4 regions of the Novosphingobium sp. TK46 genome follow, and region 3 is predicted to be linked to each of the others. Evidence: riboswitches for the same ligand, from Rfam matches in the RefSeq annotation. Region 3 holds a riboswitch; each other region holds the start of a gene.
The links. A riboswitch is a leader RNA that binds a small molecule or an ion and turns the genes downstream of it on or off. The one in region 3 is predicted to bind cobalamin.
Positions count from the first base shown of each region.

Region 1: linked by a shared signal. The riboswitch ahead of ACXJ1Z_RS10840 (DUF1636 domain-containing protein) and the one ahead of ACXJ1Z_RS17870 (ferredoxin-like domain-containing protein) in region 3 are both predicted to bind cobalamin.
Region 2: linked by a shared signal. The riboswitch ahead of ACXJ1Z_RS14555 (TonB-dependent receptor plug domain-containing protein) and the one ahead of ACXJ1Z_RS17870 (ferredoxin-like domain-containing protein) in region 3 are both predicted to bind cobalamin.
Region 4: linked by a shared signal. The riboswitch ahead of cobW (cobalamin biosynthesis protein CobW) and the one ahead of ACXJ1Z_RS17870 (ferredoxin-like domain-containing protein) in region 3 are both predicted to bind cobalamin.

Region 1 covers NZ_CM143963.1:2,247,353-2,254,920, reverse strand. Annotated here, with positions in the region: gene ACXJ1Z_RS10850 (SDR family NAD(P)-dependent oxidoreductase) at 1-452, shown strand, start outside; gene ACXJ1Z_RS10845 (cobyrinic acid a,c-diamide synthase CobB) at 449-1,774, opposite strand; cobalamin riboswitch at 1,931-2,123, shown strand; gene ACXJ1Z_RS10840 (DUF1636 domain-containing protein) at 2,334-2,741, shown strand; gene cobT (nicotinate-nucleotide--dimethylbenzimidazole phosphoribosyltransferase) at 2,738-3,754, shown strand; gene ACXJ1Z_RS10830 (histidine phosphatase family protein) at 3,751-4,341, shown strand; gene cobS (adenosylcobinamide-GDP ribazoletransferase) at 4,338-5,051, shown strand; gene ACXJ1Z_RS10820 (aminotransferase class I/II-fold pyridoxal phosphate-dependent enzyme) at 5,048-6,034, shown strand; gene cbiB (adenosylcobinamide-phosphate synthase CbiB) at 6,031-6,966, shown strand; gene ACXJ1Z_RS10810 (cobyric acid synthase) at 6,954-7,568, shown strand, end outside.
Region 2 covers NZ_CM143963.1:3,025,073-3,032,640, forward strand. Annotated here, with positions in the region: gene ACXJ1Z_RS14535 (hypothetical protein) at 1-226, opposite strand, end outside; gene mdh (malate dehydrogenase) at 265-1,227, opposite strand; gene ACXJ1Z_RS14545 (hypothetical protein) at 1,426-1,737, opposite strand; gene ACXJ1Z_RS14550 (cell wall hydrolase) at 1,878-3,017, opposite strand; cobalamin riboswitch at 3,255-3,453, shown strand; gene ACXJ1Z_RS14555 (TonB-dependent receptor plug domain-containing protein) at 3,558-5,459, shown strand; gene ACXJ1Z_RS14560 (ABC transporter substrate-binding protein) at 5,465-6,436, shown strand; gene ACXJ1Z_RS14565 (FecCD family ABC transporter permease) at 6,433-7,395, shown strand; gene ACXJ1Z_RS14570 (ABC transporter ATP-binding protein) at 7,395-7,568, shown strand, end outside.
Region 3 covers NZ_CM143963.1:3,747,248-3,754,815, reverse strand. Annotated here, with positions in the region: gene ACXJ1Z_RS17890 (glycosyltransferase) at 1-563, shown strand, start outside; gene ACXJ1Z_RS17885 (glycosyltransferase family 2 protein) at 560-1,507, shown strand; gene ACXJ1Z_RS17880 (glycosyltransferase) at 1,504-2,604, shown strand; gene ACXJ1Z_RS17875 (multidrug effflux MFS transporter) at 2,915-4,141, shown strand; cobalamin riboswitch at 4,215-4,445, shown strand; gene ACXJ1Z_RS17870 (ferredoxin-like domain-containing protein) at 4,698-5,828, shown strand; gene ACXJ1Z_RS17865 (precorrin-8X methylmutase) at 5,828-6,457, shown strand; gene ACXJ1Z_RS17860 (precorrin-2 C(20)-methyltransferase) at 6,454-7,206, shown strand; gene cobJ (precorrin-3B C(17)-methyltransferase) at 7,203-7,568, shown strand, end outside.
Region 4 covers NZ_CM143963.1:947,248-954,815, forward strand. Annotated here, with positions in the region: gene ACXJ1Z_RS04395 (HoxN/HupN/NixA family nickel/cobalt transporter) at 1-994, opposite strand, end outside; cobalamin riboswitch at 1,252-1,495, opposite strand; cobalamin riboswitch at 1,631-1,872, shown strand; gene cobW (cobalamin biosynthesis protein CobW) at 2,078-3,127, shown strand; gene cobN (cobaltochelatase subunit CobN) at 3,127-6,882, shown strand; gene cobO (cob(I)yrinic acid a,c-diamide adenosyltransferase) at 6,875-7,483, shown strand; gene bluB (5,6-dimethylbenzimidazole synthase) at 7,486-7,568, shown strand, end outside.

The sequences.
Region 1 (7,568 bases), 1.5 Mb from region 3:
CATGGCGCGATCAGTGGCGGCGAACGATGACGATCAACCTTGAGGCATCGGCGCTGCTGTCGCGCTGGGCGATCCTGGCATGGCAGGCGAGCGGCACCGGCGGGCGGATCGTCAACGTCGCCAGCCGCGCCGCCTATCGCGGCGACAGTCCCGCCCACTGGCACTACGCCGCATCCAAGGCCGGGATGATCGGCATGACCAAGACCATCGCGCGCGGTTATGCGGCGCAAGGCATCCTCGCCTTCGCAATCTGCCCGGGCTTCACCATGACCGGCATGGCGGACGATTATCTCGCCAGCCGGGGCGGCGACAAGCTGCTGGCCGACATCCCGCTGGGTCGCGTCGCCCAGCCCGAGGAGATCGCCACGATCGGCGCGTTCCTGGCGCTTGACGCACCGCCATCGATGACCGGCGCGGTGCTGGATGCCAACGGCGCCAGCTACGTGCGTTAAAGCGCAGCGCCGAAGATTTGCGCGATCGCCTGCGGGGCCGATGCGAAATAGAAGTGCGCATATGTCGCGGTAAGGCCGCCGCAGCGATAGATCCGCTCGCCCTCGCGCCCATCCAGCCGCATCGCCTGCGCCACGGGAGCGAGCGGCGTGACGGTGCTGGAATAATGGAAGGTGTGGCCGCGCAGCGTGCCGCCGGGCATCTCCACCTGCTGCATGCCCAGCGCGGCGAAGCGGGCCTGCATCGTCGCGGTGCCGGGGATGATGCCGGCCATCGCCGCGCCGCCGCTACCGCCGCCGCCACCGCTATCGCCCTGCCGTCCCTCCAGCCGATCGAGGCAATAGAGCATGCCCCCGCACTCGGCCAGCATCGGCTTGCCGGCGGCATGGTGCGCGCGGATCGCCGCGATCATCGGCCGATTGGCGGACAACGCGTGCCTGTGCAGCTCGGGATAGCCACCGGGTAGCCAGATCGCTTCGCATTCGGGCAGCGCCGTGTCGTGCAGCGGCGAGAAAAAATGCAGTTCGGCACCCAGATCCTGCAGGCACGAAACATTGGCCGGATAGATGAACCCGAACGCCGCATCGCGCGCGATGGCGATGCGCACGCCGCGCAGCAGTGCCTCGGGCGTGGAGCCGACATCCGGCGGATCGAAGCGCACCGGATCGGGCAACCACGCCGCGCCAGGCGGAAGCGCCGCAGCCGCGCGCGCGATCCGGGTTTCCAGGTCAGCGATCTCGGCCGCCTGCACCAACCCGAGGTGCCGCTCGGGAAAGGCGGAGTGCGGATCGCGCGGCAGCGTGCCCAGCCACTGCACGCCGCCCCGGACGCCGGCCTCCAGCATCTCGGCATGGCGGGCGCTGCCGACCCGGTTGGCGAGGACGGCGGCGAGGGTCACGTCTTCGCGATACGACGCCAACCCAAGCACCAGCGCGCCGAACGTCTGCGCCATCGACGAACCATCGACCACCGCCAGTACCGGCAAGCCGAACCGCACCGCAAGATCGGCGGCGGAGGGGTCGCCGTCGAACAGACCCATCACCCCCTCGACCAGGATCACGTCCGCTTCGCGCGCGGCTTCGTGGAGCAGGCGGCGGCACTCCGCCTCGCCCACCATGAACAAGTCGAGCTGATAGACCGGCGCCCCGCTCGCCCGTTCGAGGATCATCGGATCTAGGAAGTCCGGCCCGCACTTGAACACCCGCACGCGGCGTCCGGCATCGCGATGCATGCGGGCGAGCGCGGCGGTGACCAGCGTCTTGCCCTGCCCCGAGGACGGCGCCGAGATCAGGAACGCCGGGCACTGTTCCGCCTGGAGGCTCAAACCCCGACCCTCGTGGCGCCGAGGTGCGCGTGCCCACGGCAGGGATGCAGGCGTCGATCCATGGGTGAGGGGACTTTCATCGAAGACGGCGGCGGATATGCCATGTGCCGGCCCATCGCAAGCAAGAGCCGCTTGCGTCGCCTATGGCCGCACGATAGGGCTCCCACCGCGACAGGTTCCCCGCATGGGGATCAAAAGGGAACTCGGGTGAAAGCCCCGAGGCTGCCCCTGCAACTGTGAGCGGTGAGCCATCCGGCCAATCTGCCATTGGGATCTAAAGTCCCGAGAAGGCGGCCGGAACCGGCGACGACCCGCAAGCCAGGAGACCTGCCGGTCGCGGTCGTTCTTCATCCGGGCAGGGTGCACCGGGTGTTCGAGGTCGCCTTGCGCATCGGCGCCGGGCTCCCTTGCGCAACGACAGCCACTGCCTTGCCGCGACATCCGCGCAAGGGAGCGTCATGTCGTGCCCCGCCCCTCGCGCCGGGGATCGTGCGCGCTTCCCCTGCACTGGTCGACCGGCAAGGTCCGACGTTGTTTGCGATGAGGGAGCGAGAGCCAAATGCTGCAGCCGGTCAATGCCGAGGCCGCCGTCGTGGTCTGCTCCACGTGCCGCGTATCCACCGACGAGCGCGAGGACGGCGCCGGGCAACGCGGCGGCGCATTGCTCGCGCAGGAAATGCGCGCGGTGCAGGCGGCCGAGCCCGAACTTGCCGGCGTGGCGGTCCAGGAGATGCCGTGCCTGTTCGCCTGCAAGCGTCATTGCGTCATCCACGTCCGCGCGCCCGGCAAGGTCGGCTACGTGCTGGGAGACTTCACGCCCGATCGCGATGCTGCGCATGCGATCCTGACCTATGCCGCGCTGCACGCCGCCAGCGAGGAAGGCGTGGTACGCTTCGCCCAATGGCCCCAGGGCGTGAAGGGGCATTTTATCGTGCGCACCCCGCCCGAGGGCTTCGTCTGCACATGATCGCGTTCGCGGATCGCAGCGCCTTTCTGGACGCTTTGCGCGCCTTACCGACCGCCTCCGCCGTGACGCGCGCGGGAGCGCTCGCCCGCCAGGCGGAGCTGACCAAGCCGCAAGGCTCGCTTGGCCGGCTGGAAGAACTCGCGCTGTTCATGGCCGGCTGGCAGGAGTCCGCGCGGCCGCGGCTGGATCGCGTGCGGGCGGTGGTGTTCGCCGGCAATCACGGCGTCGCCGCGCGCGGGGTCAGCGCGTTTCCGGTCGAGGTGACCGGGCAGATGGTCGCCAACTTCGCCGCCGGCGGTGCCGCGATCAACGTCCTGGCGCGCGAATGCGGCGCCGACCTGACGGTGGTCCCGCTCGAACTCGACCGACCGACCGGCGACATCGCGCAAGAGGCGGCGATGAGCGAGGCGGATTGCCTTACCGCGCTGAACCGGGGTGCGCGCTCGGTCGCCGCCGATACCCAGCTGCTGCTGCTGGGCGAGATGGGGATCGGCAACACGACCCCTGCCGCCTCCCTGTGCGCCGCCGCGTTCGGCGGCGATGCGGCCCTCTGGTCAGGCCGGGGGACCGGGATCGACGACGATGCCCTGGCACGCAAGCGCGAGGCGGTGGACATCGCGCTGGCCTTGCACGCCGACGATTGCAGCGATCCGTTCGAAACCCTGCGCCGGCTGGGCGGACGCGAAATCGCCGCGATCGCCGGCGCGGTCGTGGCGGCACGACTGATGCGCGTGCCGGTGCTGCTCGACGGCTTCATCGTCTGCGCCGCCATCGCGCCGCTGGTCGCGCGCCACCCCGAACTGACGCATCATTGCATCGCCGCGCACTGCTCCGCCGAAGCCGCGCACGAACTGCTGCTCGATCGACTCGGGCTGGAACCGCTGTTGCGGCTGGGCCTGCGCCTGGGTGAGGGCAGCGGCGCCGCGCTGGCCGTGCCGCTGGTGCGGGCGGCGATCGCCACGCACGCCGGCATGGCGACCTTTGCCGAGGCGGCGGTCGCCGGGCGGGCATGAGCGAGCGACTGGTCCACCTGCTGCGCCATGGCCCGCCACGCCGCACCGGCCTGCTGCTGGGCCATACCGACGAGCCGGCGATGACCGGCGATTGCCCGATCATCCGCGATCGCACCGCCGGGCTGGCGATCCGGCACGTCGTGACCTCGGACTTGTGCCGCGCCCGCGATCAGGCGGCGATCTGCGCACGCGATCGCGATGTCGCGCTCACCATCGATCCGGCCTGGCGCGAGCTGGATTTCGGGTCATGGGACGGGATGGCGCCCGGCAGCGTCGATCCATCGGCGCTGGCCAGTTTCTGGGACGATCCGGACGCCGCCCCGCCGCCCGGTGGCGAGCGCTGGTCCACCTTGCGCCAGCGTGTTTCCCAGGCGCTCGACCGGCTGGACACCGCGACGCTGGTGGTGACGCACGGCGGCGCCATGCGCGCGGCGCTCTCGGTGCTGACCGGGCTGGATCACCGCGCGGTCTGGGCGCTGGACTTGCCGTACCGGGCGCTGCTCACCTTGCGCATCTGGCCGGGATCGCCGATCGCCGGCCATGTCACCGGCCTCGACACCGGCCCGGTCACGGACGACCGCGCGTGAAGGCGATCATCCTCGCCATCCAGTTCATGACGCGATTGCCGCTGCCCGATGTGCAAGCCGACGCGCGCGACATGGGCCACGCGATCCGATGGTTTCCCGTCGCCGGGCTGATCGTCGGCCTGTGCGTGGCGGGCGGCGCGTGGCTGGGCCTGCAGCGCGATCCCTGGGCCGGGGCGCTGCTGGCACTGCTCGCCTGGACAGGGATGACAGGCGCCCTGCACCTTGACGGCCTGGGCGACATCGCCGATGCGGCGGGTGCCGCGCATGGCGACCGCTCGCGACTCTCCAGCGTGCTGGCAGACCCGCACATCGGCAGCTTCGGCGTGACCGCGATCGTCCTGCAACTGCTCACCAAGCTGGTGCTGGTGCGGCTCGCGCTGGACGCGCCATCGCTGCTGCCGCTGATCGCGGTGCCGGTGGTCGCCCGGATCGGTCCTTTGCTGTGGACGCTCACGCTGCCGCCGCTGCATCGCGGACTTGGCAGCACCTTCGGCGCGGGCGCGACCTGGCCGGTGACGGCGGCATGGCTGGCGATGCTGGCCATCGCGGCATGGAATATTGCCCCCGCCCTGCTCGCCGCCCCGGTGGCGATGGTGATCTGGGGCCTGTGGCTGAAGCGGCGGATCGGCGGCATCTCGGGCGACGGGCATGGCGCGGGTATCGAACTGGTGGAAAGCGCCATGCTCGCGGCGCTGATCTTCGTGCCATGAGCGACATACTGACCCACCACGGCGGCCGCCTGGGTGATGCGCGGGCGCGGTTCGGCGGCGCAGCGGCGGACTGGCTGGACCTGTCGACCGGCATCAATCCCACCGCCTGGTCACCGCCGGACGACCTCGTCATCGATTGGCGCGGCCTGCCCGATCCGGGTGAGCTGGCAGCGCTCGAACGCAGCGCCGCCGCCTATTTCGGAGTCGACCGCGCACGGTGTCTGGCGGTGCCCGGAAGCGAGACCGGCTTGCGCGCGCTGGGCGAACTGCTCCGGCTTCCGGGACGGCATGCGCCGCTGTGCTACAGCACGCACGTCAACGCCTTTGCGCAGGCACGCGCCATCTCCGCGCAGGATGACGCGGAACCGTCCGTGCTGGTACTGGGCAATCCCAACAACCCCGATGGCGCCACCATCGCTCGCGATGCGGTGCTGGCGGCACTGGCGCGGCAAGAAGACAACGGCGGCTGGCTGCTGGTCGACGAGGCCTTTGCCGATTGCGCCCCCGATACCAGCGTCGCCGCCGAGGTGGCGGACGACCGGCGGCTGATCGTGACGCGTTCGTTCGGCAAGTTCTTCGGCCTCGCAGGTGTGCGGCTCGGCTTCGTGCTGGCGCCGCGATCGGTGCTGGCTGCCTTGCGCGAGCGGCAGGGCGAATGGCCGGTCTGCAGCGCCGCGCTGGTGTTCGGGACCATGGCCTATGCCGACCGGCGCTGGATCGACCGCACACGACACGATCTGGCGGCGACGGCGCGGCGGCTCGACGATGTGCTGCGCCACCACGGGCTGCACCCGCAGGGCGATTGCCCATTGTTCAGACTGGTGGATACCCCCCTGGCGGGGCGGCTGTTCACCCGGCTGGCGGAGGCTCACATCCTGACCCGCGCGTTCGCCGATCACCCGCGGCTGCTGCGCTTCGGCCTGCCCGGCAATGCCGCCGCGCTCGCCCGCATCGACGCGCAACTCGCCGCCGCGCTGGCATGAGCGATCCCGTCGCCCTGCTCGCGCTGGCGCTCGACGCCGGGCTCGGCTGGCCGAACGCCTTGTATCGCCGCATCGGCCACCCCGTCGGCGGGTTCGCGCGCATCATCTCGGCTTGCGAGCGAGGCTGGAACCACGCCAGTCGGCCAGAGGCGCAGCGCCGGGTGCTGGGCGCGGCGACCTTGGTGCTGCTGGTGCTCGCCAGCGGTGGCGCCGCGTTCGTCTTCGAACTGGTCGTGCGCCGGGTGGCCGGACCATGGGCCTGGCCGCTGATCGCGCTCGCCGCCTGGCCGGCGCTGGCGCAGCGCAGCTTGCTGGATCACTACCAGCCGATCCTGACCGCGTTGACCGTCGGCGACTTGCCCGCCGCGCGCCGCGCCGTGGGGATGATCGTCGGGCGCGATACCGCCGCTCTCGACGAACGCGGCATCGCCCGCGCCGCGATCGAGAGCCTGGCCGAAAGCTTCTGCGACGGCGTGATCGCACCGCTGTTCTGGCTTGTCGTGTTGGGGCTTCCGGGCGTTTGGGCCTACAAGGCGGTCAACACCGCCGACAGCCTGATCGGCCACCCCGAGTCGCCCCTGCGCGCGTTCGGCTGGGCTTCCGCGCGGTTCGATGACCTGATGAACCTTGCCCCTGCGCGCCTGAGTGCGGTGCTGATCTGCCTGGCGGGCGGCGGCGGCTGGCGCGTGCTACGGCGCGATCACGGACGCCACGCCTCGCCCAACGCCGGTTGGCCCGAGGCGGCGATGGCCGGCGTGCTGGGCGTGCGGCTGGCGGGGCCGATCGCCTATGAGGGCGTGGTCGCCGCCAAGCCGTGGATCGGCGACGGCGGGGCGCCGGGCGCGATGCACATGGCGCGCGCGCGGACCGTCTTCCTGCGGGCTTGCGCGCTGGCCTGGATCCTGGCTGGAGGTGTCGAATGGCTGCTGTGATGTTTCAGGGGACCGGCTCGGATGTCGGCAAGTCCGTTCTGGTCGCAGGCGTGTGCCGCGCGCTCGTCAACCGGGGTCTTGCGGTGCTGCCGTTCAAGCCGCAGAACATGTCGAACAACGCCGCCGTTACCATCGACGGCGGCGAGATCGGCCGGGCGCAGGCGCTGCAGGCGATCGCCTCGCGCGCCGAACCGCATACCGACATGAACCCGGTCCTGCTCAAACCGCAGGCGGATCGCACCTCGCAACTGGTGGTGCACGGCCAGGTGCGCGGCACGCTGGGTTCCGCGAACTATCGCGAAGGACGGCGCGGACTGCTGCCCGAAGTGCTCAAGAGCTGGCACCGGCTGCAGGACCGCTGCGACATCGTGGTGGTCGAGGGCGCGGGCTCCCCGGCCGAGATCAACTTGCGCGAAGGCGACATCGCCAACATGGGATTCGCCCGCGCCGCCGGCGTGCCGGTGGTGCTGATCGGCGACATCGATCGCGGCGGGGTCATCGCATCGCTGGTGGGGACGCGCGCGGTGATCGAACCGGAGGATGCCGCAATGATCCGCGGCTTCATCGTCAACAAGTTCCGCGGCGATCCGGCGCTGTTCGCC
Region 2 (7,568 bases), 720 kb from region 3:
GCAGCTTGCGGCCTTGTTCGTATCCCATCTTGACCAGGGGGCCGACCGGCGTCGCAGCCGGATCGGCGGCCTTGGTCCACCCGCTCGCGGCAACCTTTGCGGCGGCCGCATCGCGGGTCGACAGATCGGAGCAGGCGGTGCGAACCGCATCGAGCACTTGCCCGAGAGGATAGGCGCCTTTCGCTTCGGCCGCAGCCGCCGGCACGCTGGCGCAAGCCAGGATCATGCAGGCAGCGAGGGCGAAGCGATGGCGCACCGCGTGGCTCAGGCCAGGCTCTCGTCGATGCCCTTGCACGCGACCAGCAGTTCCTTGACCGCGTCGATCGAGACCTGGAGACCGGCCTTGGCCTTCTCGTTCAGCTCGATCTCGATGATTTCCTCGACGCCGCCGGCACCGATCTTCACCGGCACGCCGACATAAAGGCCGTCGACGCCGTACTGGCCTTCGACGTAGGCGGCGCAAGGCAGGATGCGCTTCTGATCCTTGAGGTAGGCTTCGGCCATGGCGATGCCCGAAGCGGCAGGCGCGTAGAATGCCGAGCCGGTCTTGAGCAGGCCGACGATCTCGCCGCCGCCGTTGGCGGTGCGCTTGACGATTTCGTCGATGCGCTCCTGCGTGGACTTGCCCATCTTGATGAGGTCGGGGACGGGGATGCCCTTGACGGTCGAGTACTCGACCACCGGCACCATGGTGTCGCCGTGGCCGCCCAGCACGAAGCTGGTGACGTCACGCACCGAGACGCCGAACTCCCAGGCGAGGAAGGTCGAGAAACGCGCCGAGTCCAGCACGCCGGCCATGCCGACGACCTTGTTGTGCGGCAGGCCCGAGAATTCGCGCAACGCCCAGACCATCGCGTCGAGCGGGTTGGTGATGCAGATCACGAATGCGTCGGGGGCGTTGGCCTTGATGCCTTCGCCCACGGCCTTCATCACCTTGAGGTTGATGCCGAGCAGGTCGTCGCGGCTCATGCCGGGCTTGCGCGGCACGCCGGCGGTGACGATCACCACGTCGGCGCCGGCGATCGAAGCGTAATCGCTCGAACCGGTGATCTGCGCGTCGAAGCCTTCGACCGGACCGCACTGCGACAGGTCGAGCGCCTTGCCCTGGGGAACGCCGTCGGCGATGTCGAACAGGACGATGTCGCCCAGTTCCTTTTGCGCGGCGAGGTGAGCCAGGGTGCCGCCGATGTTGCCGGCGCCGATGAGGGCGATCTTCTTGCGAGCCATGGGCCTGTCAGTCCTTCACAGGTGCGGGGTCAACGGACGGATGGGCGGCCTGCGATGCCCCGCGAAGGCAAGCCAGCCGTTGAGTTCCGCGCGTGCCTAAGCCCGCGATGGCGCGAATGCAACCTTCTTGAGCCCCGACAGGGCAAAGATCTTACATCATGTTGATAACAGTTCGCAATAGCGATAAGCCGGGTGCACTCAGGCGGCGAAGCTTCCGAGTTTGGAGCTGATCCGATCGGCGAGGCGCCGATCGAGCTGGCGACACACCGCCAGCCAGTGCTGGCAGCTGTCCCGATCCCGCTCGCGCAAGGCCGACAGGGCCCGCGCGCCGGCATGTTCCGCGGCGGCAAGGCCGTGACGGGCGAAGTGGCGCAGCGCGGCGATCAGCGTCTTGTTGTCGAGCCGGGCGACATCGTTGTCGTTGACCGCGCACATCGGGGCGGAGTGGCACCGCCAGGCGCCGATCGGGGATTCTCCGGCGACATGGGCGCCGGCAAAACGGATGGTCATGATTTCGACCCTTCAAGCAACGCAATTGACGAAAACGCTTCTACGCGCGCGGTCCCTAACTGTTTGCTGACATCCTATGGTTTCATGGTTGTTCAGGATGCCGCCGGTCCGGTTGCGAACACAATTCATCGTATTGGCGGTCAACTGGTGGGGCTGGCGATCCATTGACCGCTGTTCCGGTACTCTTCGCGCACCCCGTCTCCGCTGGGGAGGGCGTGACCCTGATACAAGGTGTCGCCGCCGCGTGCCTTGACCTCTCCGGTATAGACCGGCGCGGCGGCGGGCGGTGCATCCGTCGACAGGCCGCCGGGCATGGCCACCAGCCCTTGCGCCCGCGCGCGTTGCAGACCTTCGTCGTACGCCTTCTGGATCGCCAGCGGATCAAGCGCCGCGCTGGCGGCTGCGGATACGGCGGACTCGTCGTGACGGTTGGGCGCGGCCAAGGGCTCGCCGCCCAGGTAGGCGAAGCGGAACGTCGCAGGCTGCCCGGCCCGGCCGTTGAAGCTGTAGAACCGATGCGCGCCGATCGTCAGCAGGTAATGCAGGCTCGGCGCCCAGTACGGGTGCACCGCGACCGTATGATAGTGGGTCGCCAAGCCGGCCGGCGCATAGACATAGCCCGCCAGCGCCTGCCGGGCGACGTCGCCCGCCCGGTCCCAGAACAACCGGTTGGGCCGCCGCGCGAGCGAGCCGTCGCAGGCGAACGAGAACTGGCAGCCGGTGGATCGTTCGGACCCCTGATAGACGACGCCGCACACCGTCTTGGGATAGGCGGGGTGCGCGACACGGTTGAGCACGACTTGCGCGACGGCGCGCTGGCCGGCATCCGCCTCGCTCGCGGCTTCGTAATAGATCGCCGCGGTCAGGCACTGGACGGCGCGCGTGCGATCGACGCCGCTGTTATCGACCCACAGCGGCTTGGCGATCGCGGGTGACAGCACATCGAGTCCTGGCGCGCCTTTTGCGTCGGAGTGGATCCCTTCGCCAAGCCCGGGCTCGGCAGCGTCGAGTTGCAGATAATAGAACGCCGAACCCGGGAAGCTGTCGCCCGCCCGCTCGAACGGCATCGGCTCGACCGTCGCGGCCTGTCCCGAAGCATCGCCGATGCTGAAGGCGGACCAGTCGGCCGGCGCGGCGGCGAAGGCGGGGATGGCGATGGCTCCGGCGACCAGCAGCGCCATGCGGGACAGCCGCAATCCTCTGGACCCATGCGCGATGCGCGCCGCGAAATCGCGCGGCCGCTGCTCGTTCAGGCAAAGATCGGCGAGGATGACGGGCATACGCGGGGTATCGAAGATCCTGCTGGGCGGCACTGAAGCCCGCAGCTACGCACGCGCGGATCGCCGTGCAGCACACGATCCGGCGGCGTCCCGATGCGGCACGTTCTGGGCAAATACCCTTAAGCGGTTAAGGAGTCGTCGCGCGAGCATGGAAAAGGCGCCGCCTTGCGGACATGAGCGAACCAGCTTCTCCTTGCGCGACCAGCTTCTCCTTGCACGAAATGCATCCCGGGCCTACGGCGCGGCCACGTCAGGGGTTGTCCGGGAAGCCGGACCGAAGAGGGAATTTCGGTGCGATGCCGAAGCTGCTCCCGCAACTGTGACCGAGGAGTCCGTTCTCAACCATGCCACTGGCCAACCCTCGCGGGCGTCCGGGAAGGCGAGGGCGGGCGATGATCCGGAAAGCCAGGAGACCTGCCCGATAGACGGTCGTTCCGCGCCGGGCGGGTGTACCGGTCGCAGCTGGGAATGCGCGTCGCATGAGGGCACGTGCAAGCCTCTCGCCATGGACGGCACTTCGTTCAGGTTGGAGGTTTTCGCATGAAGTATCTGTTTTTGCTGACGTCGGCGCTGGCCATGGCAACCCCGGCGTGGGGGCAGGATGGGGAGATCAGCGTGGCTGACTTGCGCATCGCCGACAACACCATCACCGTTCTTGCCACCGGCAGTCGCCTGCCGATCGATCAGGCGGGCCAGCCGGTCAGCGTGATCGACCAGGCCGAAATCGCCTCGATCCAGGGGCCGGACATCACCCGCGTCCTCGAGCGGCTGCCCGGCGTCACGATCGCGCGCAACGGTGGCCTCGGCTCGACCACCAGCCTGTTCGTGCGCGGCGCCAATTCACAGCAGTTGCTGGTGCTGGTCGACGGCATCCGCGTCGCCGATGTCGCCGCGCCGGGCGGCGGCTACGATTTCGGCAATCTGACCACTGGCGGTCTCGCGCGCGTCGATTTGCTGCGCGGCTCTAATTCGGTGGTTTGGGGTTCGGAAGCCATCGGCGGCGTGCTGTCGCTCACCTCGCGCGATATGAACGGCGCCGAAGCCACCGCCGAATATGGCGCGCGCGACAGTTTCGACGGGCAAGTCACTGCGGGGCTATCCAACGATACCTACGGCGTCACGTTCAACGGTGGGTACCTGCGGACCGATGGCTTCAGCCAGGCCGCGGCAGGAACCGAGAAAGACGGCTTTCGTCAGTATCGCGCTGGGGGCCGAGCGCATGTCGAACTGACGCCGGGTCTCACCGCCAGCCTCGTCGGCCGCTACACCCAGGGCAAACTCGACATCGACGGCTACCCCGCGCCGGACTTCGTCTTCGGCGATACGCCGGAGTATCAGAAGACCCGCGAGATCAACGGCCGCGCCGGTCTTGCCTGGACTTCGGAAAAGCTCGACCTCAACGCCGGGTATCAGGTTTCCGACACCCGCCGCCGGTATTACGACCCCACGTTCTCCGGTGATCCCACGTCGGAAACGCAAGGGCAGAGCCGCCGTGCGGAATTGAACGGCGCCTATCGCGCCACCGACACGCTGCGGCTGGATTTCGGTGGCGATCACGAGTGGTCGCGGATCGACGTCAGCGGCGCGGACAGGCAAAAGGCCAACCTGTCCAGCGGCCATGCGCTGCTCGGACTTTATACCGACGCCTTCACCATCGCCGGCGGCGTGCGGTATGACGATCATTCGCGCTTCGGCGACCGGTGGACGTTCGGCGCCAACGGCAGCGTCGCCATCGCCGACCAGTGGCGCGTGCGAGCCTCGTATGGCGAGGGCTTCAAGGTGCCGACCTTGTACCAGCTGTTTTCCGAGTACAGCAATCCGACGACGACGCTCGATCCGGAGAAAAGCCGCAGCTACGACGCCGGGATCGAGTACGGCGATCGCAACGCGCCGCTGCATTTCGCGCTCACCGGGTTTCGCCGCGACAGCCGCGACCTGATCGGCTTCGTCTCGTGCTCCGGCGCGATCTGCGCCACCCGGCCGTTCGGCTATTACATCAACGTCGGGCGCGCGCGGGCGACCGGGTTCGAACTCGAGCTGGGCGCGAAGATCGGCGAGACCCTCCACGCTCAGGCCGCCTATACGTACGTGAAATCGACCGACCGCACCCGTGGGAGCGCCGACGAGGGCACCGACCTCGCGCGGCGTCCACGACACGCGCTGACCGTTTCGGCCGACTGGACCCCGATCACCACCGGTCCGCTGACCGGCTTCGTGGTTGGCGGCGACATCCGCATGGTCGGCGAAAGCTATGACTTCGCCGGCGAATTCGGGCGGCTCAAGGGCTATGCCCTGGGCACCGTGCGGGCGAGCGTTCCGGTCGGCGAACACCTCGAAGTGTTCGGCCGTATCGAAAACGTCACGAACGAGGACTACGTGACCGTGGGTGACTATGGCACGGCCGGCCGTTCCGCCTTCATCGGCGTGCGGGCAAAGATGTGAGATCCATGCAAATCGGTTTCCTCCGCGAGCTTGTCTCAAGAGGAAATACGCTCGCCAAGCGAGTGGAGGAGGGGGTGCCGCATGGCCACCGAGACCCCTCCACCATCCGCTTGGCGGGCGGCATCGTGGCAGGACTGTTCAGCCTCGTTCTTGCTGCGTGCCAGCCGACCGGAACACCCGCCGGATCCGCGATGGCGCGTCCGACGATCGTCTCCCTCAATCCCTGCAGCGACGCCATCCTCGCCCGCGTCGCGGCGCCGGGGCAACTGCTCGCGATCTCGCACTACAGCCATGACTCCGCGTCGAGTTCGATGGGCGTCGCCGCCGCCAGCCACTATCCATCCGTATCCGGTTCGGTCGAGGAGATCGCCCGGCTTGCGCCCGACGTCGTAGTGGCGGATACCTTCCTCGCGCCCGCGACCAGGCAGGCGTTGCGCGGTCTGGGCATCCGGGTCGTCACCATCAGCGGTATCGACACCGTCGATGCGGGCAAGGCGCAAGTTCGCGCGCTCGCTGCCGCTGCGAAAAATGTGAAGGCGGGGGAGATGCTTGTCGATGATATCGAGCACGCTCTGGCAAGTTCCGCGCCGGCCACCGGCAGCGCGCCGCTGTCCGCCGTGGTCTGGGAATCGGGGGGAATCGTCGCCGGCGACCACACGCTGATTGCAGACCTCTTGCGCCACACCGGCTTCGTCAATGCCGCGGCGGTGCGGGGCATGGGGCAGGCCGACTACCTCCCGCTCGAAGCGATGCTGACCGATCCGCCGCGCGTGATCCTGGCGAGTGGAAGCACGTTTTCGCAGGAAGACCGGCTGCTGTCGCATCCGGCGCTCGCCGCATTGAAGGGCACCCGGCGGGTTGCGCTGGAAGGTGCATTGCTGTGGTGCGGCGGTCCGACGATCGTACGCGCCGCCGCCGAACTGGGGCGGCTCCATCGCGAACTGACGCCACCTCGCGCTGCGGCGGGCAGGACTTGAGCCGCGCTGTCGGCCTGTTGCTGACCGCGCTGGCGCTGGCGCTTCCGTTGTCGCTGCTGGCGGGGCGGGTGTGGATCGATCCGTTCGACCCGCATACGCGCAACGCCACCGTCATCCTGTTCCAGCTGCGCCTGCCGCGCGCGGTGCTGGCGGTGGTGATCGGGGCGGGCCTGGGCTGTGCCGGGGCGGCGATGCAGGGGTACTTGCGCAATCCGCTGGCCGACCCCGGACTGTTCGGGATCGCGCCGGGTGCGGCACTTGGCGCGGTGCTCAGCTTCTGGACCGGGTATGCCGCGTCCGCCTATCTGCTGCCGCTGTTCGCGCTGATCGGCGCGGGCGGGTCGATGGCGCTGCTGGCCCTGATCGCGGGCCGTGATGCCGGCGTCGCGCTGTTCACGCTGGCCGGTCTGATGATCGCCAGCCTGGCGGGTGCGCTGATGAGCCTGGCGATCAGTCTGTCGCCGACGCCGTTCGCGCTGAGCGAGATCGTCACCTGGCTGATGGGCGCGCTGGCCGATCGCTCGTGGCGTGAAGTGTGGATCGCGACCCCGCTGACGCTGGTCGGCATTGCCCTGCTGTTCCTCGCCCGCCCCAGCCTGGATGCGCTGACGCTGGGCGAGGCGGCGGCGCGCTCGCTCGGGGTCGAGCCGCGACGGCTGCAGGCGCTGCTGATCGCCGGCATCGGCCTGACCGTGGGCGCCAGCGTCGCGGTGGCGGGGATCATCGGCTTCGTCGGCCTGATCGTGCCGCACCTGATGCGCCCCTTCACCGACCGCCGGCCGTCGTCGCTGATCCTGCCCAGCGCGCTTGCGGGTGCGCTGCTGCTGCTGATCGCGGACGTCGTGTGCCGCATCCTGCCGCTGGCCGGGGGCGAGTTGCGGCTGGGCATCGCGCTCAGCCTGATCGGCGCGCCGTTCTTCCTGCACCTGCTGCTGCGGATGCGGCGGGGGCTGGTATAATGGCGGCGCCGACCTCTCTGGCACTGGACGGCGCCTCGGTCGCGGGGCGGCTGGTGGGCGTCACCGCCAAGCTCAACCCCGGCGCGATCAATGCGATCTGCGGTCCCAACGGCGCGGGCAAGTCGACGCTGCTGGGGTGCTGCGCCGGGCTGATGCCGCCGGATGGCGGCGTG
Region 3 (7,568 bases):
CCAGCACTGATCGGATGATCCTAGTCCTGTCCGGCGGTGGAGGGGAGGGCTTTGCTCAAGCCCCGCTGGGCGTCGGTGCTCGGACGACGCCCGGCACGCGGTGGATCACCATCGGCAAGGTCCAGCGCGATTGGCACGCGACCGAGCCCGCGAACATCGAGCATCGTGGATGGGTGGACAATGCCGCGGATTATATCGCCGCCGCCGACCTCGTCATAGCATCGACGGGCAACACGACCTGTCAGCAGATCCTGGCTTCAAGCCGGCCATGGCTGGCGGTGCCGGAGTGGCGATATTTCGACGAGCAGCACCACAAGGCTGCGGCGCTGGCGGCGGCCGGCCTCGCCTGCGTACAACCGCACCTGCCATCATCCGCGCATGGCTGGTCGGCGGCATTGGAGCAAGCATTCGCCAGCCACTTGCCAGCTCGCCAGCGTGACATGATCGACGATGCGCCGGCGCTGCGCGCGGCGACCTGGCTCGAGAATCTTGCCCATCGACTGTGGGACTCGCCTGTCCCGAATTCACCCTTACCCCTGCCCAAGGAGCCCGCCCTGCCATGACCACGATATCCGCTGTCACCTTGGCAAAGGGCCGTGCCGATCATCTGGCCAACGTGGTGATCGGCTTGTCGCGGCAGACCGAGCTGCCGACCGAACTGATCGTGGCGGTCATGCAACCGGAACGCTACGAACTGCCCGAAGCGCCTTTCCCGATCCGTCAGATCATGGTGGCGGGCGAGGAACTGCCACTGGCGGCGGCACGCAACCGCGCTGCGCACGAGGCCTCCGGCGATATCCTCGTCTTCCTGGACATGGATTGCATTCCCGCTCCCGAGTTGATCGCCGACTACTCCGGCTTCATGACGGGATTCGACGGTCTTCTGATGGGCGAGGTGCTCTACCTTCCCGGGGGTGCGACACAGGGTGACTGGAATAGCGACGCGTTCGCGAAAGTGGCGGTAAAGCACTCGGATCGTCGGGGCCCACCGCCAGATGGGATCGAGATATGCCAGGACTATCGCTGCTTCTGGTCGCTCAACTTCGCGATGCGGCGGGCGACGTTCCTGAACGTTGGCGGATTTGACGAACGCTACTTTGGCTATGGCGGCGAGGACACCGATTTCGGCAAGACGCTGAGCAAGGCCGGCGTGCCGATCGCGTGGGCAAAGGGTGGTCTGGCGTATCACCAGTATCACCCGCACCACATGCCGCCGGTGCACCATCTCGAAAGCGTGGTGCGCAATGCTCAGTTGTTCGAAGCCAAGTGGGGCTATCGGACGATGGGGCATTGGCTGCACGCCTTCAAGCTGATGGGCTTGATCGAGGATTTGCCCGGCCATCCCGTGCGCATCCTGCGTGCCCCGGGCGAAGAAGACCTTGCCCTGACCGGTCAGCAAAGCCACCAACCTTACGCCAATACCGCGCGGGTGCTGCGCTGGCTGGAAGCGAACGTCGTGCCTTCGACCGCCACCGCGCCCACCAGAAAGGACGCGGTGGCTGCGTGAAGATCGCGATCCTTGGCCACGTTCGCCAGCGGATCTCCGAGCCGTTCGCCGGTGGGATGGAGGCGCACTGCTGGCACTTGGCCAAGGGCTTGCAGGATCGCGGGCATGAGGTGACGCTGTTCGCCTCGGGCGACAGCGATCCACGCTTCGAAATCGACGCGGTGGTCGACACGCATTACGAAGCTACCTTTCCATGGGCGGAGCATCGCGGATCCGCTCCGCTGATCGCGCACCTGGACGCCGGCTATGCTGACGCGTGTGACCGCATCGCCGGCGGTGGGTTCGACGTGGTACACAACAACAGCCTTCACCGGTTCCCGCTGGAGCAGCGGCGCACGGCGATCGTGCCCACCGTCACCTCGCTTCATGTGCCGCCGTATGATGCTCTGCACTGGTTCGTCTCGGCGAGCCCGTCGCCGCGACATCGCTTGACAGTTACCTCCGCCCGCCAGTTGCAGGCCTGGTGGCCGCAAGGTGCTCCCGCGCAGGCCACGGTGCTGCATAACGGGATCGATCCGGCAAAGTGGCCCTTCGTCGCGCGCGGTAACGCCGAGGCTGTATGGTGCGGTCGCATGACACCGAACAAGGGGCCGCATCTGGCAGCGCGCGCTGCGCGGCAGGCTGGCATCGATCTCACGCTTTATGGTAGCATCGAAGACGGCGATTACTGGCAGGCCGAAGTCGTGCCCCTGCTTGGTCCGCATGTGCGGTACGGTGGCCATCTGTCAGGCGAGCGCCTTGCTGCGGAACTTGGCCGTGCATCGCTGTTCCTCTTCACCCCATGCTGGGACGAGCCGTTCGGATTGGTCGCCGCCGAGGCGATGGCTTGCGGCCTGCCGGTGGCAGCGTTCGACATGGGCGCCGCATGCGAGGTGATCGGGGAGGCGGGCGTTTTCGCACCGGCAGGAGATGTCGATGCGCTGGCGGCTGCCATCGCTCCGGCCATGGCAATTTCGCGCAGCACGCCGCGCGATCGCGTGCTGCGCTTGTTTACCAGGGACCGGTGGCTGAATCGCTGCGAGGAACTCTATCGCGAAGTCTCTAGAACGATAACGACACCGGCTGTCACGACCGTGGAAATGGCGGACGTGCGGTAGGGGTCGCGAGATGCTTAAGGCGACGATTGATCCATCGTATCGGCCCCGCATTCCGCCACGAAACATGAGATGGTCCGCAAAGAGTATTGATATTCCACGCAAGAAGAAACTTTACGGTATGGTGAAGCGTCTATCCGCATGTCGGCTGCGCCGGCACCGTGCGCTTGATCGACTGGTGATCAGCATGGGGTGATCCGTGCCTGCAAGCGTCATGCTGTGCATGCTATGGCCGATCAGCCGGGCTCCGGACGGGAGCGCTGAGCCGGGTCGATTGCGCACTATGCCGAAGCGAACAATGAGTAGAACGACAATGAAGCCGCAACACGCCTCCTCGGGAATGTACCCGCGCGAGTTCATCATTTTCATAGCCGCATTGATGGCCGTGAACGCGCTGGGCGTGGACTTGATGTTGCCCGCCCTTGCTCAGATCGGTCGCGAGCTGGCAGTGACCGCGGCCAATCACCGGCAGTGGGTGGTGATGGTTTACATGCTTGGCTTCGGCACCGGCCAGCTTGTGTATGGCCCGCTCGCCGATCGTTTCGGACGACGTCCGGTGCTTATTGCCACGCTGATCGGATTTGTCGCAGCCAGCGTCTTTGCGGCAAGTTCGGCGACGTTCGAAGCGTTGCTGAGTGCGCGGTTGCTGCAGGGTCTGATGTCCGCGTCAACTCGGGTCCTGGCCGTCGCGATCGTACGCGATGGCTCGTCCGGGCGACAGATGGCGCGGACGATGTCGGTTGCGCAGATGATCTTCTTCCTCGTGCCGATCCTGGCGCCAACCCTGGGCCAGGCACTGCTTACGATCGGACCCTGGCGGTTCATCTTCTATGCGCTGGGCGGCTTTGCGGCCTTCGTACTCGCGTGGACGCTGCTGCGGTTGAAGGAGACTTTGCCGGATGCCGGGCGGGTTGCGATTTCGCTGGCGAACCTGCGATCGAGCTATCGACTTACGCTCACCAATCGATTCTCGATCGGCTATGCGATCGCCGCGTCGCTGACGTTCGGGGGCATCATCGCCTTCGTCTCATCGGCGCAGCAGATTTTCGTCGATGAATTCGGTGCCGGGGAGCGCTTTACGATCCTTTTCGCGATCTGTGCCGGGGCGATGGGCTTGGCGTCGTTCGCGAACAGTCAGCTGGTCGAGCGCCTCGGCACCCGGTGGATTTCGCAAGCCGCGGTACTTTGCCTCATCGCGCTTTCGATCATCCACGTCGGCATCATCGCGACCGGGTCCGAGACGTTGTTGAGCTATATGGTGCTGCAGGCCTCGAGCATGACCTGTATCGGCCTGTGCGGTTCGAATTTCGGGTCGATGGCGATGGAGCCGGTCGGGCATATCGCCGGGACGGCATCATCGGTGCAGGGGTTCATCACCAGCATCGGCGCCGTGCTGGTCGGGTTTGCGATCGGCCAGTCGTATTCCGGTACCACGCTGCCTCTCGCGGTCGGTTACCTGAGCATCGGCGTGGCGGTGCTGGTGATCATCTACTTCGTCGAAAAGGGCCGGCTGTTCCATCCCCTCGAAGCTCCGGCCTGAGCCTACGACAAGAGCCATTGGCTTGGCGCTCGGTTTGGTCTAGGCGCTTCGCCGAAGTGCGGGGCTAGCCCTGTGTTTTGTTGATCGCGCCGGTGCCCCCGCAAGGGGCTTAATCGGGAATGCGGTGAGGGGGCTTGCCTCCAACTCCGCGGCTGTCCCTGCAACTGTAAGCGGATAGCGCGATGCGCAAGCTCTCCACGTTGGAAGAGCAGCCACTGGACGAGGCGCGTGCGCTTTGTCTGGGAAGGCGCGCATCAAGCTGTGACCCGTGAGCCAGGAGACCTGCCGGCGCACCGGTCGCTCTTGCCTGATCCAGGGGATGGTCATGGCACGGTAACTCTCCGTCTGAGCGACGAAGCTGTGCGGCTGGGGCTGCATGGTCGCGCGGGTTTCGGGTGCCTTGGCATGCCCGCCCGTCGTCGCGCGCCGACCGGTTCTGCCGGCAAGCCCCCGCCATCGTCGCCGTAGGTGTGTGGAGGTTGCCGGTGTTCATGTCGTGCAGGGTTCCGCCAAGCGTGTCGCCTGCGTTTGCAGCCCACGGGCGGCGTAAAGCGCGGTGAGCGACTTTGCGATCAAGGGATGGTGCCCTGATGCCTGGCACCCGATGATGGCGGGCGATGGCCTGCTGGTCCGGATCAAACCGCCGCTTGGCGTGCTGACGCGCGAGCAGGTTCTGTCTGTGTGCGAGGCGGCGCAGGCACACGGCAGCGGCGCGATCGATCTGACCCGGCGCGCCAACCTGCAGCTTCGCGGCATCGGCGCGGAGGGCTGGGCCGCCATGATCGAACGACTGCTGGCCGGCGCACTGATAGATCGCGACCCGATCCGCGAGACCCGTCGCAACGTCATGGTCGCACCTGATTGGCGGGCAGGCGACGACACGCACCGCATCGCCAGCGAATTGCTCGGACGGCTCGATGAGCTACCCGACCTGCCGGGCAAGATGGGGTTCGTCATCGACGCCGGAGCAACCTGCACCCTGCGCGAAGAGCCGGGTGATTTTCGTATCGAGCGCGGGGAGGGCGGCCAACTTATTCTGAGAGCAGATGGTCGGGATCACGGCATTGTCATCGCGGAGGGGCAGGAAGTCGCTGCACTCTTTGCCCTGACGAGATGGTTCGTGGCGAGCGGCGGCGCGGCGGCGGGACGCATGGCAAGACACGATCCAGTGCTTCCCGCCTGGGCCACCGGAAACATCGCCCCATCGCGCCAGCGTCAGCCTATTGCGCCAGGCCATCACGAGCTGGGCAGTGCCTATGGTTTGGCCTTCGGACGTATCCAGGCCGATGAACTCGCAGCAGCTATCACACAATCGTCGGCAGTGGCGGTCCGCTTCACGCCTTGGCGCGTCGTTTTGTTGGAGGGTGTTTCGATCGGAGCCATAGCGGGTCTGTTGGACGATCCGCACGATCCGCTGCTCCATGTCGATGCCTGTCCCGGGGCACCAAGCTGTCCGCAAGCTACCGTGGTCACGCGGGATCTTGCGCGCCGTTTGGCCCCGCTCGTCGCAGGACGGCTGCACGTGTCGGGTTGCGGCAAGGGTTGCGCGCGGCCGGGGCCGGCGGACATCACCGTGACCGGTCGCGATGGACGTTACGACCTTGCCACCCAGGCGCGTGCCGGAGCGCCCCCCTCCCACACGGCACTCACCCAAGATGAAATCCTGCGCCAGTTCGGAGCTTCCTGATGCCGCATGTCTATGAAACCGATGGCGCCGCGATCTATCGCAAGTCCTTCGCCATGATCCGAGCCGAGGCCGAACTGGCTCGCTTCGACAAGGACGAGGAGCCTGTCGCGGTGCGGATGATCCACGCCGCCGGGATGGTGGAGCTTGGCCCCCATATCCGTTTCTCGCCGGGTTTTGGGGTGGCGGCGCGGACCGCATTGAACGCCGGGGCGCCGATACTGTGCGATGCGCGCATGGTGTCAGAGGGGATAACCCGCGGCCGGCTTCCCGCGGGCAATCCGATCGTATGCACGCTGCATGATATCCAGGTGCCGGACATGGCGCGTCGGATGAGCAACACCCGCTCGGCCGCCGCGCTGGAGTTATGGCGCCCGCATCTCGGCGGCGCGGTGGTGGCCATCGGCAATGCGCCGACCGCACTGTTCCATTTGCTCAACATGCTGGAGGATCCCGCTTGTCCTCGGCCGGCAGCGATCGTCGGCTGTCCGGTCGGCTTCGTCGGTGCGGTTGAATCGAAAGCCGCCTTGTGGGCGAAGCAACCGGTGCCTTGCTGCATCGTCGAGGGACGGCTTGGCGGCAGCGCCATCACCGTCGCCGCCATCAACGCGCTGGCGAGCCGCGCCGAATGAGCCTGGTCTCTCTTGCCCCTTCCGTGCCTTGCGGAACGATACACGGTGTTGGTCTGGGGCCCGGCGCGCCCGACCTGCTGAGCGTGCGGGCCGATCGGCTGGTTCGTGGCGCTCGCCACGTCGCCTACTTTCGCAAGGCTGGCCGGCCCGGACAAGCCCGTCGTATTGCGGAAGGCATGCTGCGTGCGGACGTGGTCGAGATCGCGATGGAGTATCCAGTCACGACCGAGATCCCGCTGACCGATCCGCGCTACAACGCGCAACTTTCGGCGTTCTACACTGAGAGTACCGAGCGGATCGCGGCGCTTGCCCGCGCCGGCGATGACGTCGTCGTACTGTGTGAGGGCGATCCGTTCTTCTACGGCTCGTTCATGCACCTGCACTCGCGATTGTCGGGCGTGGTGCCGGTCAACGTGGTGCCGGGCATCACCGGCATGGCGGGCGCGTGGAACGCGACAGGGGTGCCGATTACCTGGGGCGACGACGTGCTGACAGTCGCCATGGCTACCTTGCCCGAAGACGAGCTGGTTCGCCGTATCCGCGATACCGATGCTCTGGTAGTGATGAAGATCGGTCGTAACCTACCCAAACTTCGTCGCGCCGTCGCCGCTGCCGGGCGTGAACAGGCCGCCTGGCTGGTCGAGCACGCGGCGATGCCCAACCAACGCGTCACTCCGCTGATAGAGGCAGAAAACGTCACGCCTTACTTCTCGATCCTGCTAATCCATGGGCAGGGGCGCCGGCCATGATTCCCGGCTGGCTAGCCATTGCCGGCTTGGGACCGGGAGATGATGCCCTGGTGACGCCGCAAGTCAGCACGGCGCTGGCAGAGGCGACCGACGTCATCGGCTATATTCCTTACGTGGCGCGGGTTCCCGCGCGCGAGGGGCTGACACTTCACCCATCGGATAACCGCGTCGAACTCGATCGCGCCACCCATGCGCTGCGGCTGGCGGCCCAGGGGCGCCGCGTGGTGGTGGTGTCTTCGGGCGATCCCGGCGTCTTCGCGATGGCGTCCGCGGTGTTCGAGGCGCTCGAAGCAGGGGACGCGGCTTGGCGGGAACTGGACATCTGGGTGCTACCCGGCATTACCGCCATGCTTGCCGCCAGC
Region 4 (7,568 bases), 1.0 Mb from region 3:
ATCGGTACACGACGTAGCTGACCAGCCAGCAGGCGATGAACAGGCCGATGATCAGGAAACCCAGCGTATTGAACTGGGCCGACAACACGCCTGCCTGGGTCCATACGCCGCCGGTAAGGCCCAGCTTTTCACCCAGCAACGCCACCGTCTGGATCGAGCCGATCACCAATGCCACCAGCGCCGAAATCGCGGTGATGGTCAGGTTGTAGTACAGCTTGCGGATCGGCTTGACGAAGGCCCACTCGTACGCGCCCAGCATGATGACGCCATCCATCGTGTCGACCAGCGCCATCCCCACCGCGAACAGCGCCGGGAACACGAGGACCGTGCCCAATGATACGCCATCGGCGGCATGCGCGCCGGACAGACCCAGAATCGCGACTTCGGTCGCGGTGTCGAAGCCCAGGCCGAAGAGGAACCCCAGCGGCGCCATGTGCCAGCTGCGACGGACCAGCCGGAACAACGGTCGCAGCACGCGTGCGATCACCCCGCCGCCCGCCAGCAGCATGTCGAGATCCTCTTGCGTGTGCGAGCCTCCTTTCCGCACATGCTGGAAACGCGTCCACAGACCGCGCAGGATCGCCAGGTTCATGATGGCGATGGCGAACAGGAAGCCCGCCGACACGATCGTCGCGATCACGCCCCCTTTCGCACCGATCGCCTCGAAGTCGGTCAGGGTGGTAGCGGCCAGCGCGATGGTGGTCGCCGCGATCAGGACGATCGCCGAGTGACCGATGGCGAACCACAGCCCCACCGTGATCGGTCGCTGGCCATCCTGCATCAGCTTGCGCGTGACGTTGTCGATAGCGGCGATATGGTCGGCGTCCACCGCATGACGCAGCCCCAGGCTCCAGGCGAGCAGCGCAGTGCCCAGCATCAGCGTGTTGCCGTGGAACGCGCTCAGCGCCCAGCCCCACGCCAACAGGTTCGCGCCGACCAGCAGCACGAACAGCACGGTGACGCGTCCGCGCAAGGTCATGGTCGCCGGCGTCATGCCCAAGCCCATATCGAAGCGACTGCCCGGCCCGCATCGCTCGCGACCGGCCTTACCTGCGCCTGTTGCATATCCCTGTCCAACCCCGTCGGCGTCAGCGATCCTGGCAAGGGGCCTCCGTGCGAACGGCCGGATCGTGCGTACCGAACGGACGCCAGTCAGCGCCCGGCACACCGATGCCGGTGCGGCCCCCGCCGCACGTTGCGTCGCTCAGACGGAGTCATTTTCCGTGCCTTGGCCAACCCCTGGACCACGGCAAGAGCGACCAGACGCCGGCAGGTCTCCTGGCTCACGGGTCAAGGCTTGATGCATGGCCTTCCCAGGCCTCGCATGTCGCAGCGTCCGGCCCAGTGGCTGCCGGCGTGCCGTCTTGGCCGCCAGCGTATGCATCGCGCTCACCGCTTACAGTTGCAGGGACAGCCGCGGAGTTGAAAGGAAAACCCTTCCGCACCGCATTCCCTATTAAGCCCCTTTCGGGACACCGGCGCGATCTTGCCCTGCCGATTTCGCGACCGGGCCACTCATCCTTATGCGGGCGCAAGGGACCGCGCAAGGGACGACGCGCGCAACTCCCGCCTTGCCCCGGCGGCTCGGTGCCGGTATCGCCCGATTGTCCCCAAGGTGGCCTGCCATCGTGGGGACGTAGATCGCGCCGGTGCCTCGCAAGAGGCTTAAACGGGAATGCGGTGAGAGGGGCCGGGCTCCTCAACTCCGTGGCTGTCCCTGCAACTGTAAGCGGCGAGCGCGATGCACATCGTCTTTCCCCAGACCGGGAAAGGCAGCCACTGGGCCGGACGCTGCGACATGCGAGGCCTGGGAAGGCGTGCATCGTGTGACGACCCGCAAGCCAGGAGACCTGCCGGCGTCTGGTCGCTCTTGCCGTGGTCCAGGGGTTGGCCAAGGCACGGATGAACTTTCCGTCTGAGCGACGACATGCAACGCGGCCCGGGGCCGCAGCGGCATGGTCGCGCCGGGTGCTTTCGCGCCTGCCCGCCCGCGCGTGCCGCCCGTCGAGCCATGCCACTGCGCAAGCTCGGCCTGCCCCGTGTCGCGCAACGTCGCCGGCGCGCAAGGATGATCGTCTTGAGCAAAGTACCCACCACCGTCATCACCGGCTTCCTGGGAGCCGGAAAGACCACGCTGATCCGCCACCTGCTGACCCATGCGGGCGGCCGTCGCCTGGCGCTGATCATCAACGAATTCGGCGATGTCGGCGTCGACGGCGAACTGGTCCGGGGCTGCAACGACGACGCCTGTCCCGAGGACGACATCGTCGAACTGGCCAACGGCTGCATCTGCTGCACCGTCGCGGATGATTTCCTGCCGACGATGATGAAGCTGCTCGACCGGCCCAATCCGCCCGAGCACATCATCATCGAGACCTCGGGCCTCGCCCTGCCCAAGCCGCTGGTCAAGGCGTTCCAGTGGCCGGACATCCGCACCCGTTCCACCGTCGACGGCGTGATCGCGCTGATCGATGCAGACGCGGTCGCCGCCGGTCGTTTCGCCACGGACGAGGTGGCGCTCGCCGCCGCCCGCGCCGCCGATCCAAACCTCGATCACGATAGCCCGCTCGAGGAACTGTTCGAAGAGCAGCTGGGCTGCGCCGACATGGTCGTGCTCAACAAGACCGATCTGGTCGACGCAGCGGCGCTGGCCCGGGTGGAAGCGCAAGTCGCCGCCGAGATCCGCCCCGGCGTCAAGATCGTCCGCGCGGATCACGGCGCCGTCGATATCGCCGCCCTGCTGGGCATCACCGCCGCCGCCGAGGACGATCTTGACTCGCGTCCCTCGCATATCGACGGACTGGACGACGACCACGATCACGACGACTTCGACAGCTTCGTCCTGTCCGGCGCCGAAGTGGCGGACCTCGACGCGCTGGTCGCGACGATGGGCACGCTGATCGCGCGGCACGACGTGCTGCGCATCAAGGGCATGGTCGCCGTCGCCGGCAAGTCGAGCCGCCTGGTGGTGCAGGCGGTCGGCCCGCGCATCCAGCACTTCTACGACCGCGCCTGGGCGCCTGCCGAGCAACGCCGCACGCAGCTGGTGGTGATCGGGCAAAAGGGCCTCGACCGCGAAGCGATCGAAGCGGGCCTTGCCGGCCTGCTCGGAGCCGTCACCGCCTGATGCACCTGCTGTCCGCCACCCCCGGCACGATCTCCAACGGCGAGGAGGCGATCGATCTCGACCAGTCACCTGGCGATATCGTGATCCTGACGGTCGCGGACAGCGAGCTGGCCTGCTTCGCCAAGGCTGCGGCCACGCTCGCCCAAGCCGAGCCGGGCGCGCCGAGCGTGCGCCTTGCCAACCTGCTGCAGCTCAAGCACCCCTACTCGGTCGACCTGTACGTCGAGAAGGTGATCGCGCACGCAAAGTTCGTCTGCGTCGTGCTGCTGGGGGGCAAGAGCTACTGGCCCTACGGTATCGACGAGATCGCCGGCCTCGCGCGCACCAAGGGGATCGCCTTCGCCGCGCTGGCCGAGGGGCGAGAGATCGACCCGGCGCTCGATCTGGCCGGCACTCTGCCCGAGCCGGTAGTGGGCCGCCTGCGCGAATACATGCGACAAGGGGGTATCGCGAACGCGCTGGCGTTCCTGCGCACCGCCGCGCGCGCGATCGGTCGCGATTGCGGCGCGCCCGACGATCCGGTGCCGGTGGCCGACGCCGGGCTTTACATCGCCGGGCTCGACCGCCCCGGCCTTGCCGATCTGAAAGCGCGCTGGAAGCCGGGTGCGCCGGTCGCCGTGCTGGTGTTCTACCGCGCGCTGATGATCGCGGCCACGCTGGAGGCCATCGATGCGATGGTCGCAGCGCTGGGGGAACGTGGCTTCAACGTCGCACCGGTCTATGTCCGGGCCTTGCGCGAGCCGTTCGTGCTCGAGTGGCTGGGCAGCTTCATCGCCGAAGTAGCGCCCGACGTGATCGTCAACGCCACCAGTTTCGCGGCCTCGTCCTCATCCGAGCCACGCAATCCCGGCGTGCTCGAACGCGGCGATTGCCCGATCCTGCAAGTGGCGTTCGCCGGGGTCGAGGAAGCCGACTGGCGCGCCGCCGCTAGAGGCCTGGGGCCGCGCGACCTGGCGATGAACGTCGCCCTGCCCGAGATCGACGGTCGCGTGTTCACCCGCGCCGTCGCATTCAAGGCGGCGCAGCGGTTCGACGAAGTGACGCAGTGCGGCATCGTCGTGCCACGGGTCGCGCCCGATCGCGTCGCCTTCGTCGCCGATCTCGCCGCCGGGTGGGCCCGATTGCGACGGACCCCCGCCGCGACGCGCCGGGTGGCGCTGGTCCTGGCCAACTATCCCAACCGCGATGGCCGCATCGGCAACGGCGTCGGCCTCGATACCCCGGCCAGCGCTGCCTCGATCCTGGCGAGCCTGCGCGCTGCGGGCTACGACGTCGGCGATGCCCCGCTGGACGGCGCCGCGCTCATGCAACGGATGACGGGTGGGGTGACCAATGCCCCGGCTTCGCGCGACCGACCGGGCGAGATCGCGCTGCCGCTGGAGGACTATCGCGCAGCCTTCGCCGCAATCCCGCTTGCCGCGCGCGATGCCATGCTTGCGCGCTGGGGAGAGCCGCAGGACGATCCGTTCATCCGCGACGGCACGTTCCGCTTGCCCGTACACCGCTTCGGCAACGTCGTGGTCGCGGTGCAGCCGGCGCGCGGTTACAACGTCGATCCCAAGGCGACGTACCATGACCCCGCGCTGCCGCCACCGCACGGTTACCTGGCGTTCCACGTCTGGCTGAACCGGCACTTCGCCACGCATGCGGTCGTGCATGTCGGCAAGCACGGCAATCTCGAATGGCTGCCCGGCAAAGCCCTGTCGCTGTCCGCCGAATGCTTTCCCGAGATCTGCGCGGGCCCGGTGCCCCAGCTTTATCCCTTCATCGTCAACGATCCCGGCGAAGGCAGCCAGGCCAAGCGGCGCATATCCGCCGTGGTGATCGACCACCTGACCCCGCCGCTTACCCGCGCGGAAAGCTACGGACCGCTCAAGCAGCTCGAAGCGCTGGTGGATGAATACTACCTCGCCGCCGGTATGGATCCGCGCCGTTTGGACCGCCTGCGCCGCGACATCATCGATCTGGCGCGAAGCCAAGGGCTGGACAAGGACGCCGGTGCCAGCGGGGACGGCGACGATGCGCTGTCCGCGATCGACAACTACCTTTGCGAGTTGAAGGAGATGCAGATCCGCGACGGGCTGCACATCTTCGGCCGCTCGCCCACCGGTCGGCTGGAGCGCGATCTGCTGGTCGCCCTCGCCCGGACCCCGCGCGGCTATGATCGGCCCGGGCAGGCCTCGCTGCTGCGGGCGATGGCGGAGGATCTCGGGTTCGGGTTCGACCCGCTGGACTGCCGGATGGCCGATCCGTGCGACGGTGCGCGGCCCGCGCTGTTGCAGGCCGTGTCCGACGATCCCTGGCGTACCCTGGGCGACACGGTGGAGCGGCTCGAACTGCTCGCCGCCGCCTTGGTCGAAGGCACGGTGCACCACGCCATCGGTGAGCGCACGGCGGCCGTCATGGCCGAGATCGCTTCCAATCTTGCGCCCCGCGTTGCGCAGTGCGGCCAAGCCGAAAGTACCGCGCTGCTCGCCGGTCTCGATGGCCGCTTCATCATGCCCGGTCCTTCGGGCGCTCCGACCCGGGGACGACCCGACGTGCTGCCGACGGGACGCAACTTCTACTCCGTCGATACCCGCGCGATCCCGACCGCCGTGGCCTGGGATCTGGGCTCGCGCTCGGCGCAACTGCTGGTCGACGACTATCTTCAGCGCGAGGGCGAATATCCGCAGGCGATGGCCCTGTCGGCATGGGGCACCGCCAACATGCGCACCGGTGGCGACGACATCGCGCAGGCTCTCGCGCTGATGGGCGTGCGGCCGCGCTGGGAATGGAGCTCGGGGCGTGTCACCGGGTTCGAGGTCATCACCCTGGCCGAACTCGGCCGCCCGCGCGTGGACGTGACCTTGCGGGTGTCGGGCTTCTTTCGCGATGCGTTTCCCGAACAGATGAACCTGATCGACAGCGCCGCGCGCACGATCATGGCGCTGGAGGAAACCGACGAGGACAATCCCGCCGCCGCGCGGCATCGCGCCGAGACCGCCGACCTGCTCGACCGGGGCGAGAGCGCCGAAACCGCCGCGCGCCGCGCCGGCAACCGCGTGTTCGGGTCGAAGCCCGGCGCATACGGCGCCGGCCTGCAGGCGATGATCGACGAAAAGCTGTGGCACGAACGCGCCGATCTGGCCCAGATCTATCTCGACTGGGGCAGCTACGCCTATGGCGCCGGGGTCGAGGGCGAGGCCGAGCGTGACCTGTTCGCGGCGCGCCTGTCGCAAGTGGACGCCGTGGTCCAGAATCAGGACAACCGCGAGCACGACCTGCTCGACAGCGACGACTACTATCAGTTCGAAGGCGGCATCGCCGCAGCGGTCGAACACCTGAAGGGCGCCGCGCCGCTGTCCTACCACAACGACCACAGCCGCCCCGAACGCCCGGTCGTGCGCACGCTGGAGGACGAGATCGGCCGCGTCGTGCGTGCGCGTGTCACCAATCCCAAGTGGATCGCCGGCGTCATGCGTCACGGCTACAAGGGCGCGTTCGAGATCGCCGCATCGGTCGACTATCTCTTCGCCTTCGCTGCCACCACCCACGCGGTAAAGGACCACCACTTCGACATGGTCTACGCCGCCTTCATCGAGGACGAGGCGGTGCGCGCGTTCATGGCAGAGGCCAATCCCGCCGCCTTGCGCGAAACCGCTGCACGCCTTGCCGAAGCGCTCGAACGCGGGCTGTGGCGCCCCAGATCCAACAGCGCGGGCGTAGTGCTCGCCTCCCTAGCAACGCAATTGGCAGGACAAGACCATGGTTGAACGTACCGACGAACGCCACGCCGAAAAGATGAAGAAGAAGCAGGCCGCGCACGACCGGATCGTGGCCGGCAAGACGATCGAAAAAGGCCTGCTGATCGTCCACACCGGCAAGGGCAAGGGCAAGACCACCGCCGCGCTCGGCATGGTCCTGCGCGCGATCGGCCACGGCAAGAAGGTGGGCGTGGTGCAGTTTGTCAAAGGCGCCTGGGAAACCGGCGAAAAGGTCGTGTTCGACGCCTTCCCCGAGCAAGTCGAGTTCAAGCCGATGGGCGAAGGCTTCACCTGGGACACGCAGGATCGCACCCGCGACATCGCCACCGCCCGCGCCGCCTGGGAAGAGGTCAAGCGGATGATCGCCGATCCCGCCTATGCCATGGTGTTGGCCGATGAACTGAACATCGTCCTGCGCTACGACTACCTGCCGCTGGACGAAGTGCTGGCGGTGCTAGAGGCCAAGGACGAGATGAAGCACGTCGTCGTCACCGGCCGCAACGCGCCCGAAGCCCTGATCGAGATGGCGGACCTCGTCACCGAGATGACTATGGTCAAGCACCCCTTCCGCGAGCAGGGCGTAAAGGCACAAGCGGGCGTCGAATACTGACGATGGCGCCGCATTTCGGTCCGGAGTTTCGCGATGACCTCGCCACGCTGCTGGCGTGGCGGCGCGACGTGCGCCACTTCCGTGC